Regions from separate parts of the Abiotrophia defectiva ATCC 49176 genome, predicted to be linked through region 2. Evidence: predicted binding sites of a transcription regulator. Region 2 holds the regulator's gene; the other holds the start of a gene.
The links. The regulator HrcA, encoded in region 2, represses chaperone genes, less so after heat shock. The targets are predictions, from matches to a motif close to TTAGCACTCNNNNNNNNNGAGTGCTAA.
Positions count from the first base shown of each region.

Region 1: a site for HrcA is predicted at 2,852-2,878, ahead of V7R82_RS07550 (co-chaperone GroES). Genes of this name have one in related genera too.

Region 1 covers NZ_CP146287.1:1,622,939-1,631,503, forward strand. The annotation lists gene uvrC (excinuclease ABC subunit UvrC) at 1-82, shown strand, start outside; gene V7R82_RS07540 (DUF6796 family protein) at 116-808, opposite strand; gene groL (chaperonin GroEL) at 904-2,523, opposite strand; gene V7R82_RS07550 (co-chaperone GroES) at 2,559-2,825, opposite strand; gene V7R82_RS07555 (O-antigen ligase family protein) at 2,943-4,175, opposite strand; gene thrS (threonine--tRNA ligase) at 4,477-6,420, opposite strand; gene V7R82_RS07565 (aromatic acid exporter family protein) at 6,782-7,762, opposite strand; gene V7R82_RS07570 (hypothetical protein) at 7,915-8,214, shown strand; gene V7R82_RS07575 (D-alanyl-D-alanine carboxypeptidase family protein) at 8,314-8,565, shown strand, end outside.
Region 2 covers NZ_CP146287.1:1,003,165-1,011,729, reverse strand. The annotation lists gene dnaK (molecular chaperone DnaK) at 1-697, opposite strand, end outside; gene grpE (nucleotide exchange factor GrpE) at 755-1,351, opposite strand; gene hrcA (heat-inducible transcriptional repressor HrcA) at 1,396-2,385, opposite strand; gene V7R82_RS04730 (YitT family protein) at 2,560-3,429, opposite strand; gene hemW (radical SAM family heme chaperone HemW) at 3,433-4,605, opposite strand; gene ribF (riboflavin biosynthesis protein RibF) at 4,607-5,554, opposite strand; gene truB (tRNA pseudouridine(55) synthase TruB) at 5,560-6,489, opposite strand; gene ppc (phosphoenolpyruvate carboxylase) at 6,588-8,565, opposite strand, start outside.

The sequences.
Region 1 (8,565 bases), 620 kb from region 2:
TATCGAGGACTATGCCAAGCTTGGTGTAAGGGCTGAATTGGCTGAACGGATTATTGCCTATCTAAGCAAACAAAAGGACTGAGCCTAAGCTCAGTCCTTTTTGCATACTATGATTTTAAGTGACTAGCCATAAAGCCAGGACGTAAAAACTAACCCAGGCTAAGTTAAGGGCAGCACCATTAAAGAGGGGCGTCCACCGGCGGATGACATAATGGCTAAGGCCCAGCCAGATTGGTGTGGTCACCAGCGGGGTGGCTAATAGAAAGTAAGTCGGCCACTGGGTCTGCCCAGTCACAATGGCCAGGCCATACAGAGCCCAACCCAAGTAGGTTATTACAATGGCCGACAGCCAGGTCACATTGAGTAAGTGATTGGCCTGATTAAGCGCCTCTACCAAAAATTTATTGGCCTTTCCCGCTTCTGCGTAATCCTGACAATAAGCCTTGCCTAGAATGGCTAGCACATAGAAAGCCCCATGAGCCAAAGGGGACAGGCTGAAGCCGATCAGGAGACAAAGCAGTCCCGCCCAGGCCAAGCCCCTTACTGGTTGGGCCATTTGCCAGAGGCCATAGAGACTTAGAAGCGGTAGCCAAATAGAAAATTGGGCCAGCCAAACACCCCAGCGTAAACGACGGTCGGTCCCTGATCTCATATAAAGAGCCAGGCGTAAATTGGTCACACCCCCTGCTTGGTAGCGGACCAAGTCTTCTTCAGTCACCGGCGCAAAACCTACTAGTAATATATCGCCCACCAACCAGGCCAGAGCCCCAAAAAGACCTGCCAAAAATGAAGCCTGCACTAGGGTCATCAAAATCCCTCCTCCACACTTGTTACTCTCAGTCTAGCACACCCTCAGCCTTTTATATAACAAAAAGGCTGAGACCAAGGTCTCAGCCAAATTTATTACATCATACCTGGCATGCCGCCCATTCCGGCTGGCATATCAGGGCTTTCCTTTGGAATGTCTGCTACAACGGCTTCTGTCGTTAAGAGCAAGGCTGCTACAGAGGCTGCATTTTGAAGGGCAGAACGGGTTACCTTGGTTGGGTCCACAATCCCTGCTTCAATCATGTTCTCAAAGACATCAGTTGCGGCGTTATAACCTACACCTTTTTCAGAGCGACGGAGGGTGTCCACAATGACAGAGCCTTCCTTACCAGCGTTAGCTGCAATCTGACGAACTGGTTCTTCCAAAGCACGAGCTACAATCTTAACCCCAGTTGCTTCGTCGCCTTCAGCTTCAACTGCTGCCACGATTTCTTGAACGTTAACCAAGGCAGTACCCCCACCAGGCACGATCCCTTCTTCTACGGCCGCGCGAGTCGCGTTGAGGGCGTCTTCGATGCGGAGTTTGCGTTCTTTTTGCTCAGTTTCAGTAGCTGCCCCTACTTTAATAACGGCTACCCCACCTGACAATTTAGCTAAACGTTCTTGGAGTTTTTCCTTGTCGAAGCTTGAGGTGCTTTCTTCTGCTTGGGCGCGAATGACCGCAATACGGTCTGCGATGGCTTGCTTGTTGCCAGCCCCTTCTACGATAGTGGTAGAGTCCTTAGTTACCGTTACTTTACCGGCATGACCTAGATGTTCTACGGTCGCATCCTTCAGTTCAAAGCCTAATTCTTCAGAGACAACGGTTGCCCCGGTCAAGACTGCGATGTCTTCCAACATGGCCTTACGACGGTCCCCAAAACCAGGCGCCTTAACGGCCACCACGTTCAAGGTCCCACGCAACTTGTTAAGGACTAAGGTTGGCAAGGCTTCGCCGTCTACATCTTCCGCAATAATAAGGAGCGGACGACCAGATTGCATAATGCCTTCCAAGAGTGGTAAAACATCTTGGATGTTGGTAATCTTGCGGTCGGTCACGAAGATAACAGGATTCTCCAATTCAGCAACCATCTTCTCATTATCGGTTACCATGTATTGAGAGAGATAACCTCGATCAAATTGCATCCCTTCGACTACTGATAATTCCGTCTCGATAGACTTAGATTCTTCAATGGTGATGACACCGTCGTTGCCAACACGTTCCATCGCGTCCGCAATCAAGTCACCAATGGCTGGGTCGCCAGAAGAGACAGCGGCTACTTGGGCAATGGCTTCTTTGGATAAAACTGGTTGAGATAAGGCTTGCAAAGCTTCAACTGCTGCCTTAGTAGCCTTGTCAATCCCGCGACGGATGCCAACTGGGTTAGCCCCAGCCGTCACGTTCTTCATGCCTTCGTTGGCAATAGCTTGGGTCAAGACAGTTGCCGTCGTGGTTCCGTCACCCGCTACATCATTGGTCTTGCTAGCCACTTCCAGCACCAATTGCGCCCCCATGTTTTCGAAGCGGTCTTCTAATTCGATTTCACGTGCGATGGTTACCCCATCATTGGTAATCAAAGGGGAGCCAAAGGTCTTGTCTAAGACCACATTACGGCCCTTAGGCCCTAAGGTTGTTTTCACTGTGTTTGCTAAAATATCTACCCCGCGCAAGAGAGCTGCGCGAGCGTCTTCTGAGAATTTCAATTCTTTTGCCATCAAGAGTCACTCCTTTTCTATTCTCTGCCTTGTGCTTAGCCTAAAACTGCCAAGACATGGTCTAATTCAATTACTAAATATTCTTGGCCGTCTTGCTTAACGGTCACGCCTGCATAAGATTCAAAGACAACACGGTCGCCGACTGCGACTTCGCCAGCGCTTGCTACTTCCTTGCTGACTGCTAGGACCGTCCCGGTCTCTTGTTTTTCTTGGGCGGCGCTAGATAAGATCAAGCCTCCAAGGCTTTTTTCTTCTGCTGGGGCTACTTCAATTACCAGTCGTTTGCCTAATGGTTTTAACATGGGATTTCCTCCATTCATTCTGAAACTTAGCACTCAAACACCTCAAGTGCTAACCACTCCTTTATAATAGTCTAAAATAGTCAAAAAAGCAAGTGATAGGCACTTGCTTTTTGAAACTTATGATTTAATTTTTAGATAGCCGTCTTCTGACCGATAAGAAGCTAAGGCTTCCCAAACTGCTACTGGACAAGTCACAATGAAGAGGAAGATATAGCCAGTCTGTAACCACATGACCGCAACGTCACTGAGGCCATGGACCAAGACGGTGACAATCATGGCGGTCACTAGCCCAATCTCAGCTTGAACTTCTGGTTTGAACCAGAGGGCCACCCGTTCACGGAAGTAGCCAACCGTCCCAATCAAGTAGATTGCCGTCCCATAGAGACCATAAGAAGAGAGGAACTCTAGGAAAATCTGATGGGCGTGAGGTTGTCCCTTACCACCATAGAGATAGAAGAAACTGAAGTAGGACATAGGTCCCCGCCCTGTTAAAGGATAATCGGTGAAGATGCCCCAGGCCGCCCGCCAAATCATTTCCCGCTCTTCTAAGCTATGAGAGAAGGAAGCCGAGGTAAAGCGCGCCAGGAGTTCTGGGAAGAAGAAGACCAAGCAGGCTCCGGCTAACCCAATCCCACCTAGCCATAAGACCAGGCGACGGTTAATGAAGAAGACAAAGGTGATAGACCCCACCACTAGGGCCGGCAAGGCCATGCGAGAGGCGGTCAGTAAGATGCCGACCACATTCAAGACCATGCTGAGACCATACCAGACCTTGGCCTTCTTAGTGCCTGCCTTGACAAAGAGGTAGGCCCCCACCAAGAGGGCAAAAATACAGAAGAGCCCATAATAGTTGGCATTAAAGAGGGTTGACATGGCCCGGTGTTGGGGGTTAGGATCCCGCACAATATAGTCCAGGGGAAGACCATGACTAGCAATAAAGACTTGGTAGTGATAGATAGCATAGAGACTAGTTCCAATGCTACCTAAGCCAATGATATTGAGCATTTTTATCAGTAGGTCTGGTGTTACAAAACTACGATAAATCCGAAAGAAGGTCCAAACCAGGATAAAGCCAATGGCTGCCCAGATGCCGTACTGGTTGCGGTTGGCAAAGGCTATGATAAAGCTAAAAATCGCGCCCGCACCGAACCAGCCTGTTCCTAGGGCAATCTTCCATAAACGTCGCCGGTACTTCCAGAAAATCAAGCCCACGGCTATTACCGCCGCTGGCACACTAATATAAAAAGGAAAAAGAATTAAGATACTTACATAAGTCATAATGACTGCAGGCTGCGACATTAGATCGCGGAACGTTGGCCGTGTCGCCTGCTTGCTTTCAGTAGTTTCCATATAAGCTACTCCTCGTTGATCAGGGTCAATTATTACCTTCTTATTTTACCCTATTTGGCCGGAAATTTCCAATCATGCCATAAGCAAAGTCTGTCTTTAGCATGGTCTCTTCTAGTTGCATCTGCCACCCTATCTATCAATCTATCTATTGATAGATAGGGTATGAGCCAGCAAATTTACGTGCTCTATCAGACACAAGTTGTGTTTGGCTTTCCTGTGATAAAAGCCAAAAGGCTAGATTCTGCCTCGCCCCCAAGGACGACAGGCAGGATCTAGCCCTTTTCTATTTATTCAATACCTATTAGTTAAGACGGCTCTTGTTAGCGACGTCCTCGCTTAAGAGGCGAACAAAGTCGTCATAGATGTAGCTTTCTGACTTGGCAGAACCGTAGTGGCGGACGTTAACCGTGCCTTCAGATACTTCTTGGTCCCCAATAACAATTTGGTAAGGAATCTTCGCTGTTTGAGCGGAACGAATCTTATAACCCAACTTCTCATTACGCAAGTCCATATCCACACGGAAACCTTTGGCCTTCAAGTCTTCATAGATTTCTTGAACGCGGTCACTGTGAGCCTCTAGGCTAACTGGCAAGAGGGCCACTTGAACAGGTGCCAACCAAGTTGGGAAGGCTCCCTTGTACTCTTCAATTAAGTAAGCCACAAAACGTTCCATGGTCGACACAACCCCACGGTGGATGACCACTGGACGGTGGTTATCTTGACCATCTTCCCCAACATAAGTCAGGTCGAAGCGTTCTGGCAAGAGGAAGTCCAACTGAATAGTGGACATGGTTTCTTCCAAGCCAATGGCAGTCTTGAACTGGATGTCCAATTTAGGACCGTAGAAGGCCGCTTCCCCGATGGCTTCGAAGTAGTCTAAGCCCAACTCATCCATGGCTTCCTTAAGCATAGCTTGCGCCTTTTCCCACATCGCATCGTCGTCAAAGTATTTCTCTTTGTTTTCTGGGTCACGGTAGCTGAGACGGAAGCGGTAGTCTGTAATCCCAAAGTCATGGTAAACCGCCTTAATCAAGTCTAGCACGCGAATAAATTCTTCCTTGATTTGGTCAGGACGCACGAAGATATGAGCGTCGTTCAGGGTCATTTCACGAACCCGTTGCAGACCAGATAGGGCCCCTGATTTCTCATAACGGTGCATCATGCCTAATTCCGCAATCCGGATTGGCAATTCGCGGTAGGAATGGATGTCATTCTTATAAATCATCATGTGGTGTGGGCAGTTCATTGGCCGCAAGACTAGCATTTCGCCGTCGCCCATGTCCATTGGTGGGAACATGTCGTCCTTGTAGTGAGCCCAGTGGCCAGATGTTTGATAGAGGTCTACCTTAGCCATGATTGGGGTATAAACGTGGTCATAGCCCAAGCTGATTTCCTTGTCCATGATATAACGTTCGATCACACGACGGATGGTTGCCCCTTTTGGTAACCAGAATGGTAAACCAGATCCTACTTCCTTGGACACCATGAAGATACCCAGTTCTTTCCCTAATTTACGGTGGTCACGTTCCTTCGCTTCTTGGCGTAGACGCAAGAATTCATCTAGGTCAGCTTGCTTGAAGAAGGCCGTCCCGTAAACCCGTTGCATCATCTTGTTGCCAGAGTTCCCACGCCAGTAAGCCCCAGCCAAGCTTAGCAGCTTGAAGACCTTAATCTTGCCTGTTGATGGAACATGAATCCCACGGCAGAGGTCAGTAAAGTCTTCTTGTTGGTAGACAGTGATGACTTCATCTGCTGGTAGGTCTGTGATCAATTCGACCTTATAAGGGTCGTGCTTGAAGAGTTCCAAGGCTTCAGCGCGAGATACTTCCCGTCTTACAATCGGGTAGTTCTGGCTGATAATTTTCTTCATTTCCTTCTCAACTGCAGGTAGGTCGTCTTCAGTTAATTGAACTTCCTTGTCAGTATCGTAGTAGAAGCCTGATTCAATAGCAGGCCCCACCCCAAAATGAATACCAGGATAGAGGCGAGTTAAGGCGTGAGCCATCAAGTGTGCGGTTGAGTGGCGCATAATTTCTAAGGCTTCCGGGCTCTTGTCGGTGATGATTTCAATGGTCCCGTCAGCTTCCAAGGGCCGGTCGTGGTCAACTAATTGACCTTGGAATTTACCGGCTAAGGTTGCTTTGGCTAAAGAAGAGCCGATGCTAGCGGCCACTTGATCGACAGTGACACCCTTGTCATAGTGACGGACACTGCCGTCTGGGAAAGTTAAGGCGATTTGAGACATAATAGTTCCTCCTCATTGGATAATAGTGCTTGGTCGACAGTCTTAATCATTGGAAATAAAAAATCCCATTGACTCTGGTATTGCGACACAGAGTCAATGGGACGTTGATAACGTGGTTCCACCCAAATTTGCTTCTGCCACTGGCAAAAGCCTCTTGGTGCTGGTAACGGGAGCGACCGTCTTGACTTAACAGGCTAGTTAGTGCCCTTAGGCCAAGAATCAGTGAAGAGGTAAGCAACTATAGCGCCAGGATGTTGCACCAACCCATCCCTCTCTTGTCAACGCGACTAGCCACTCATGGCTTCACTCTCGATTAAGATTCTAGATATGTTATACCACTTTTGCTTGAAGAATTCAAGCCCTAATCCTGTTCCGCCTGCCAATCTTGGGCATAGGTCTGGTAGAAGGCTACCTTAAGAGCGATAAAGCGACTCAGGTCATTCAAGAGTTGGAAGAGTCGGGCCCGATTCTCGAATTCCTGCCGGCTGACTGGCAAAGGTCGCTCCCGATAATAAGCTAGCAAGGCCTGGATATCGGCCATAAGATAGGTACCTGGATTGGCCGTTTCCAACTGGCTAGCCGTCAGATAAAAAATACCGGCCAAGACCTTGCTTTCTTCGCTCTCTAAGAAGCAGTCAGGTAAGGTGGTCATCATCTGCTCCAAAAGTTGGGCCTGAGCCTGACGCATTTCGACATAGTGGACATCATAATTGGTCTGTCTGAAGAGTCGGTTATCTCGCTCAGTCAAGACCGTGGTCAGGGCTGCTTCTAGTTCCTGATTAAGGGTCTCTATGGCAGCTAAGTCTGCGCCCCGTCTGGTTTGGGGCTGGCGCAAAGAATCATGAATAGTCAAAAGCAACTGGCGTAACTGTTCTTCGATGCGCGCCCTGTGGGCCAGAATCAGGTCTTCTTTGGAAGGCATATAGCTATTAAAGGCTAGGGCCAGCCCTGCCCCAATGGCAAAGAGCCCCACTTGATTGAGCCAATAAGAGGCAGCTAACGACTGCCAAGCTAAGAGTTGGGTGACGAGGACCGTGCTAGCCACTAGACCCGACATGAGCTGGAGCCGATAGCTGAGGGGTACATAGATGATCAGGAAGAGGGCTAGACTAAGCATGTTGAAGCCCAGACCAGCAAAGAGCAACCAAGCCAGAGCCAAGGCCAATACCATGGACACTAGACGCTCTTGAGCCAACTTAAGTGTGGTCCGTCGCGTATCCGACAAGCTCAAAAGGGCAATGACCCCCGCTGTCATCGGATTCAAGAGCCCCAGCGCCTGAGCGGTCAGCGCCGCCGCTAAGACAGCCAGAGTATATTTAGCAGTTCGTAATGGCAGGGACATGGCGCCCCCTCCCTTCACTTATCTTTTTCTTCTATTGTTATACCATCTGAGCCGAAAAATAACAATCCCCACTAGTATTTTAGCTATCTTCACAAAATATTCGCAATTATTAGCTATACTATGAAGGTACACCCCGAAAAGGAGCCATATCCATGCCTAACCCTCATCTTATCAAGGGATTTCGCCTAGCAGCCACTGTGCTGATTGACAATTACTGGATTCCCCGACAAGAAGTCGAGCGCTACTTGGCCCGTCGTCAATACTGGTCCCAAGCGCTTATGGCCTACATGAGCCAGGCCGGTTGGCAAGCCCAACTTGACTTTGAAGGGAGCCAAGACGGTTTAGCCGTCCTAGGTTTGGATGGGCAAGGCCAAATCCAGGCCCTCATTCACCTGGATCCAGCCAATCTGACTGCCTTGGAAGCCGGTATAGCCCCGGAAGAACTCTTCTAATTGCCTATCTAATAGGAAATATGGGCTAAATTTATTGGCATATGCTTCTTTTTTCTGATACAATGACTATAGGTCCAAATAACAGGAGGATTAGACTCGATGACCAAGTTACATACTAAGCTCGTTTTAGTCACTCTAGCGAGCACTACCCTACTAGGTTTAGCTAGCCCTATTATGGCCCAAGAGCTAAAGAAAACCCCAGACTTAACTAAGGATTTTAGCCAAACTCAAGCCAGCCAAGCATCTAGCTTCACCATGCCGAGTGGCTACCCTGAAGAATTAAATAGCCTAACCGAAGATACCCGTTCTTATGTCGTGATTGACCAAGATACCCACAAGGTCTTGATGGAA
Region 2 (8,565 bases):
GACGTTGGAGGGCCATCTTATCTTTAGAAAGGTCTACACCATGTTCTTTCTTAAATTCAGCAACTAAGTAGTCCATAATCTTTTGGTCGAAGTCGTCCCCACCTAAGTGGTTGTCCCCTGAAGTTGACAATACGTCGAAGACGCCATCACCTAATTCAAGGATGGATACGTCGAAGGTACCGCCCCCTAAGTCGAAGACTAAGACTTTTTCTTCTTTGTCCGTCTTGTCTAAACCATAGGCCAAAGCAGCGGCTGTTGGTTCGTTGACAATACGTTCAACTTCTAACCCAGCGATTTTACCAGCATCTTTGGTAGCCTGACGTTGTGCGTCGTTGAAGTAGGCAGGTACGGTGATAACGGCCTTATCAACCTTCTCACCTAAGTAGTCTTCTGCATAAGACTTCAAGTATTGGAGAATCATCGCAGAGATTTCTTGTGGTGTGTAGTCTTTGCCGTCCATGTGGACCTTGTAGCTGCCGTCGCCCATGTGACGCTTGATAGAACTTACGGTTGATGGGTTGGTAACGGCTTGACGCTTAGCTACTTCCCCTACTTGGATTTCACCATTTTTGAAAGCCACAACAGATGGCGTTGTACGGTTACCTTCTGGGTTTGGGATAATTTTTGCTTCGCCGCCTTCTAAGACAGATACGGCAGAGTTTGTAGTCCCTAAGTCAATACCAATAATTTTTGCCATAATAGTTTCCTCTTTTCTTTTAGTTTGATTTTTTAGTCTGGAATATTCATTAAATTGTTACTGAGCGACAATGACCATGGCAGGTCTTAAGACCCGGTCTTGTAGCATATAGCCTTTTTGCAAGACATTAATGACGGTATCAGCTTCCTGACCCTCGCCTGCAGGCATCATACTAACTGCCTGATGGAAATTAGGATCAAAGGCTTGGTTCAATGGGTCAATAACGCTAATGCCTTCTTTTTCAAAGGCTTGTTGGAACTGCTTGTAAACCATCTCGATGCCCTTATGGATGGCTTTGGCATCTTCAGACTCAGCTGGGGTTGCTAAGGCGCGTTCCAAGTTATCAGCTACATCTAAGAGATGGCTAGCCAAGCTTTGCGAGCGATATTTTGCTGCATCTTGGCGTTCACGTTGGTTAATGCGTCGCATGTTCTGGATTTCTGCTTGCAAGCGTAAGAGTTGGTCAGATAAGGCCTCTTTTTCTGCCTCTAGTTGACTCACTTGATCTTCCGCTTCTTCAATGGCTTGATCTAGGCTCTGGCTTGATTGATCAACTTGAACCTCTTCTTGATCAGCACTGTCTTGAATCTTATCAAGCATTTCATCTTGAACAGGCGTGTCTTGCTTGAGCACTTCTTTTTCTGTGTTTGACACGTAATCGCCTCCTTTAAGGGTTTGGTAATTCTGGGTGTGGCTACTTAATAATGGGCCAGTTCATGCGTGATGTGATGCATCAAGCCCAGTACACGCTGGTAAGGCATAGTAGCGGGACCAACTAGGCCGATGATGACCTGTTGTGCTTGATACTGATAGGATGAGGTCACTAGACTGACGTCTGCTAGGCCTCCCAATCCCAGTTCAACTGCTAAGCCTTGCTTGGCTTCAAGTAGTTGGAACATTTCTGCTGACCCATCGATTAGGTTGAAGAGTCGCTTGTAATCTGACACTTCTACTGAATCGAATAAGTTATTCTTACCACTGACATAGTAACTACGCCCCTTCAAATGGCGCATTAATTTGGTGATAACTGACGAAAAGTCGACTTGGAAGCCAACTAAGCGCTGCATCAAGAGTGGCAAGGTCAATTTAAGTCGTTGCTGAGCTTCTAGTAAGGATAAGCCAACAATTTCCTGGTTGATAGCTTGAGTCAAACGACCCAAGTCCTCTCGACTTAAGGATCGTGGTAAATCTACTAGATCACTTTCAACACTTCCCTTGTCAGTCAAGACAATGGCGACAATCCGACTCTCGCTGAGTTGTATCAAGCGGAACTCACTTAAATGATATTGTTCCTTGGATTCTCCCAAAACGACGGCCGTATAGCCAGTCAAGGAGACTAAGATATCAGCCGCCAATTGGGCGTGCTGCATGGCGTCAAAATGGCGATCTCGGAAGATAGATTGAATTACCTCACTATCTTGCTTGGCCATTTGAATATCTGCTTGATCCTCAATCAGTTGATCTACATAGTAGCGGTAGCCATCAAAGGATGGAATCCGTCCACTAGAAGAATGAGCCTTCTTGAGATAGCCAATGCGCTCAAGTGCCAACATATCGTTTCGTACGGTTGCCGGTGAGACATCCAATAGACTCTTCTGAAGCAGGGTCTTAGACCCAATCGGTTCTTCATACTGGCCATACAGCTGCACAATCAACTGTAAAATTTGTTGTTGCCTAGCTGTTAACATTGTTCTCACCTCTTTTTTAGCACTCTTTTACCTCAAGTGCTAATGCTAGTATACACCCTATTTTACCCCCTGTCAACCCTTTTGGACATAAATTTTAGCACTCTTTTTGTTAGAGTGCTAATTTCGCTCAGAATAAAAACTCGCACTAGTTAAAAGCGCGAGTTTATAAGCTTTTTAGCGATGAGGAATCTGTTGGCCAGTCTCAGCATCTAGATAGAAGGAGAAGCCTTCCCCGTGTACTTGTTGGACATTGGAGATAATCATAAAGGCAGTTGGATCAATCTCAAGCACCGTCCGTTGCAGAGCCAGGATCTGGTTACGGCTAACCACGATGAAGAGGACATCTTTCTCATTGCGGGTGTAGTAACCTTCCCCTTTGAGGATGGTAATCCCACGCTGAATGCGTTGAGAAATAGCCTGCGCCACTTTATCCGATTCTTTAGAGATGATGGTAACGGACTTCTTAGGGTTGAAACCTTCTAAGATGAAGTTCATGATGCGGGTAAAGACAACCAGCATGGCTAAGGTTAAGACTGTCTTCTCTAAGCCGATAACAAAGGAAGTTGAAAGTACAACGACCGTATCAATCATGAGGAAACCAGCAGAGGTGTTAATCCCAAAATATTTATTGAGAATCATCACGATAATGTCAGCCCCAGCAGTGGTCCCGCCGCCTAGGAAGACCAAACCAAGCCCTACCCCAATCATGGCACCTGCCATAAGAGGAATAATCATGGAATTTTCAGGGATAAAGCCTGTGGAAGGCAGAATCTTCTGAAAGATGGAAATACACATAACCGATACAATGGTCAAATAGAGGGTTTCCCGCTCTAGATAACGCCAACCAATAATTAAGAGGACCACGTTGATGATCCAGTAAGTGATGGCGTTATCCCAACCTAGCGTATACTTGAGTAGCAATGTGACCCCGGTCACGCCGCCCTCCCCCATATGGTTAGGCACGAGTAACAAATTAATGGAGTAGGCAAAGATTAAACTCCCTAAAACCACTAAAAAGAAATTTTTCAAAAATTTACGATTCATCAATTAATCCTCCTTATTCATTATTTGCGGTCTTTCCTTGAGCCAACCGATCAAATCCCGAAAGACTAAATCTGCTAGGAAAAGGCCCCTAGTAGTTAAATAAATACGGTCACTTTCTTCTATTAAAAGTCCACGCTCAGCTTGCTGTCTGAAGAAATCAGCAAACAAGACTTCCGCCCGATGGCCAAAACGTGTTTGGAAGTCTGTCAGGCAGACCCCTTGCGTGGTCCGCAAGGCCAAGAAGAGAAATTCTTCCATCTGATCAACTAAGTCCAGGGGACTGGCGTCAATAATGGGCTTATTTCCGGCTCTTAATTGTTTAAGATAATGGTGAACGGGCCCGTGATTGTAATAACGCGTCCCATCTAGGAAACCATGGGCACCCGCACCAAAACCATAGTAAGGCGTATAACGCCAGTAACCTAGATTGTGTTGCGATTCATAGCCTGGTTTGGCGAAGTTGGAGACTTCGTACTGGTTAATGCCTGCTTCCTTAAGCCGGTCGATGGCCAATTGAAACATATCAGCATCTACATCCTCGCTAGGCAGGGGCAACTTGCCCTGGCGCATGAGTTGCTGGAAGACCGTCTGATTCTCAATAATCAGAGAGTAAAGGGAATAATGAGGCAAATCCAAAGATAAGGCCTTGGTCAAACTCTCATCGAAGTCTGCTAAAGTCTGTTCTGGCAAACGAAAAATCAAATCAATACTGAGATTTTCAAAGCCTACCTGGCGAAACCAGTCGATGGATTGGTAGATTTGCTTTTCCCGATGGTTACGTCCAATTTTACGCAGTAGTCGGTCATTGAAGGTCTGGACTCCCATGCTAATACGGTTGACTCCTTGGTCTTTGAGCAGACGACATTTTTCTATGCTAAGTTCACCTGGGTTAATCTCAAAAGAAAATTCGGTCTTGTCCGTTAGTGGCAAGCGCCGGTGAATAGAGGCTAGCAAATAGTCTAACTCAGACAAAGACAAGCAACTTGGGGTCCCGCCCCCAATATAGAGGGTGTCCAGGGGCTGCGTCTGATCGAGGCCATAGGCAGCCATTTCCTGGTCCAAGGCGGCCAGGTAATCCCCGACTGGTTGGCCATCATAGAAAAACTTATTAAAGGCACAATAATGGCAAATTTTCTTGCAGAAAGGAATATGTATATAGGCGGCCTTGGCTTGCATGCTAACCCTCCTTCTTAATTTGCTGAAAGTAAGCTTGTGAGGCTGCTTGGTCAGTCTGCAGTTGTTGAATAAGGCCTTGCACTGATTCAAACTTAACTTCGCCACGTAGATAGTGGTGCCAACGAACCTTGACAGTTTCACCATAAATGAGTTGGTTGAAGTTAAAAATATGCACTTCACAGGTCAGACCTGTATCCGTCTCAAAGGTCACATTATAGCCAATCGAAGCCATGCCTTGATGCCAAATGCCGTTAACTTGAATCTCGACTACATAGATGCCCGGCCCTGGTTGGACTTGGCCAGCTTTGGGACGAATATTAGCCGTTGGGAAGCCGATGGTTCGTCCTCGCTTCTCACCATGAACGACCACACCGCTGGTCTCATAGACATAGCCTAGAGCCAAATTGGCCTCATCGATTTTTCCTTCTCGCAAGAGTTCCCGAATGGGTGTCGAGCCGATTTTTTCTTGATTAAGCACAAGTTCAGGCACTTCAATAATATGGAAGCGATCAGCTGCGTGTTGCGGTAAGGTGGACATGTTGGCTTCTTCTTTTGGACCATAAGTATAGTCAAAACCCGCTACCACTACCTGAGCCTTAAGGCCGACAATGTATTTTTCAACAAAAGCTTGAGGAGATTGGGAGCCAAAGGGATAGGTAAAATCGACTAAGAAGACCATATCCACCTGATTGGCTTCAAGTAATTCCATCTTACGGTCTAAGTCTGATAGGTAATCCATCTCAGCTGCTGTCAGCCGACTGTATACGATTTTAGGATGTTGGTTGAAGGTCATGACCGCCAAAGGCAGGCCTAAACGGTCGGCTTCGCGGCGACCAGCTTGAATGACAGCCTGATGCCCCCGATGCACGCCATCGAAGAATCCTAAAACCAAGACAATAGGCCCCTTAAGTTGCGGAAGATTTGGATGGTGTATACGAATAATTTCCATGTTGTCTATCGTGACTCCTCTTCATAGGTAAACATCTTCAAGGGCTTGACCATACCAGGTTTGCTTGGATGCGGCCCGTAAATGGCACGAACTTTGCCTTGGTAGTAGCAAGCGGTAGCCTCTTTGAGAGCTAGGTTGAAAGCAGTGCTTGGCACAACCTGCCCATTCTTGACTATGGTCCACTCTGAATCTTGCAAGTGGTAGTGTGGGCAGAAGTTGATTGCTTGATCCAGTGGGACTAGGATATGGCTAACTCGCCCTTGATCTGCCGCTTGGGCTACTTCTTCTAGGCTATGGGCCTGAGACAAGCTATAGCCCCCCGTCATATAACGGACCAGATGAGACATGTGACTTGGATAGCCTAGCTTAGCTCCTAAATCAACTGCTAGGGTTCTAACATAGGTTCCCTTGCCACATTGGACATCAAAAGACCAGCGTTGTAGGCCTTCATGTGGGTCGAATTCACTAGCCCCTAGTCGTTCAAAGCGGTCAATCCGAGCTATTCGGCGTGGACGTTCCACTTGCTGACCTGCACGCGCATATTCATAGAGACGCTTGCCGCCTACTTTAACGGCTGAGTAATAAGGCGGAATCTGAACAATCTCTCCTAGAAAAGTCGCCATGGCGGCATCAATTGCGGCATCAGACACTGGCTCTTTAAGTCGCTTATGTTCGACAGGCGCCCCATCGGCATCCTCCGTCTCGGTAGAAAATCCCAAGGTGATTTCACCCCGGTAACCCTTTTGGCCGTCCATGAGGTCTTCTACTAACTTCGTCGCTTGGCCAATACAACAGACTAAGACACCCGCCACGTTAGGATCCAAAGTACCGGTGTGACCAATGCGTTTGGTTCTGAGGATTTTGCGTAATTTAAAGACAACATCGTGACTGGTCATGCCAACTGGTTTATTGATTACCAAGATTCCGTGATACATAGTGTGCGACGCTCCTTTAAATTTCATAACGATTTATTATATCAGATTTAAGGCCAAAAGACTAACAAAGGGCTTAGATAAGGGCTTCAGAAGTGTCATCAACCAGAGTTACGCAAGCCAGTTGCAATCCCATTAATGGTAATGTGCAAAATCTTGCTAGCCAAAGGACTGAGCGGTTCTTGACGAGACCGTCTAATCAGTTCCACCTGTAAGTAATTAAGGGCATTGAAGTAAGGTAGACGCATGGCTAAGGAATCACGCAGGTAATTATTTTGTGCCAATAGTTGCACTTCCCCTTCTATTTGTAAGAGGAGATCCTTGGTGCGTTGCCACTCTGTCTCTAGGGTTTGGAAAATAGCTTGTCCCTCAGGATCCTCAACTAGTTGGCTATAGTAACGCGCCACTTCCATATCAGACTTAGCCAAGACCATGTCTACATTAGATAGTAAAGCCCGGAAGAATGGCCATTCTGCATACATTTCTTGTAATAAAGCTAGATGACTAGGGTCTTCTTCAATAAAACGTTGGAAGGCGGTTCCTACACCATACCAACCTGGGAACATCATGCGACTCTGTGACCAAGAGAAGACCCAAGGTATAGCCCGCAGACCATCAATATCGGTCACCTTCTTACGTGAGGCAGGACGAGATCCAATATTAAGCTGGCTAACTTCCTTAATTGGCGTTGCTTGGAAGAAGAAATCGGAGAAGCCAGGAGTTGCAAAGACTAATTGGCGATAGGCTTGATAGCTCCAATCAACCAAGCGATTCATAACTGCTTCATAAGGTTTGCTGTCTTGCACTTCATGGGCTAACAAGACGTGAGACAAGGAGGCCACTAACATGTTTTCCAATTGATAATAGGCTGTGTCGGGATTACCATACTTGGTCCCAATGACTTCACCCTGCTCTGTCACCCGCATCAAACGGTTAATAGTCCCAATAGGTTGAGACATAATGGCCTCATAACTTGGACCACCGCCACGTCCGACGGTTCCCCCACGACCGTGGAAGAAGCTAATGGTAATGCCCTCTTCCCTACCTAAACGGGTTAATTTATTCTGTGCTAGATAGAGAGCCCAGCCAGAAGCAAGGTATCCCCCATCCTTGTTGGAATCCGAATAGCCTAGCATAATTTCCTGACACCAATCTTGACTTGCTAGCCATTTCTGAACAAGAGGTAGGCGCAAGTAAGTAGTCATGACCTCTAGGGCTTCTTCTAAGTCTTCAATGGTCTCGAAGAGTGGCACTAGTTGGACATGTGCCCAGTCAGGGCCGATTAAGCCTACTTCCTTGAAGAGCAAAGCCAACTCTAACAAGTCAGAAACAGAAGTAGTATGAGAAATAATATGGCGTTTGATGATGCGATGGCCCAAACGATTTTGTAGGTCAGCGACGGCTTGATAAATAGCCATCTCACGATTCAGAATATCAGATGGTTGATTTAAGGCGCTCGATAAGCGACGAGGTTCTTGGGTTAACTGGTGTAAGAGGCACTGGATTTTGCTTGCTTCATCTAGCTGACTATAATTTTCCTCAACCTTGGATTGTGCCAATAATTCAGCCACACAAGCCTCATTGATACTGGAGTCTTGTCTTAGGTCGATACTGGCTAAATGGAAACCAAATATTTCTGCACAAACAATTAAGGATTCTAGAGGAGCTAAAGTGTGTGACTCCTTACCATCAGCCTTAAGTGCAGCAAGGACAATGTTTAAGTCAGCCTTGAAGGTCTCGGCATCTGGATAGGCTTGGACTTGAGGCTGAGAATCCTCCCCTAAAATTAAGGATTTGCTAGCGCAAAGGCGATTCTTAATGGTGTTTAAGGCCTTACGATAGGGCTCCTTCTGGCGGAAAATAGAGTAATCTCCAGAAACTTCTGCTAAAGCAGCCAATTCTGGGGTCACAGACACCAAATCACTGGAGAAAGAATAGCGGCGATAAAGCTGATCCAGGCTACTTAAGTAATAGTCTAAAATGACTTGTGATTGAATGTGGGCAGTCAGGCGTAAGGTTTCCGCAGTCACATAAGGGTTGCCATCTCGATCCCCACCAATCCACATGCCCATGGTAATG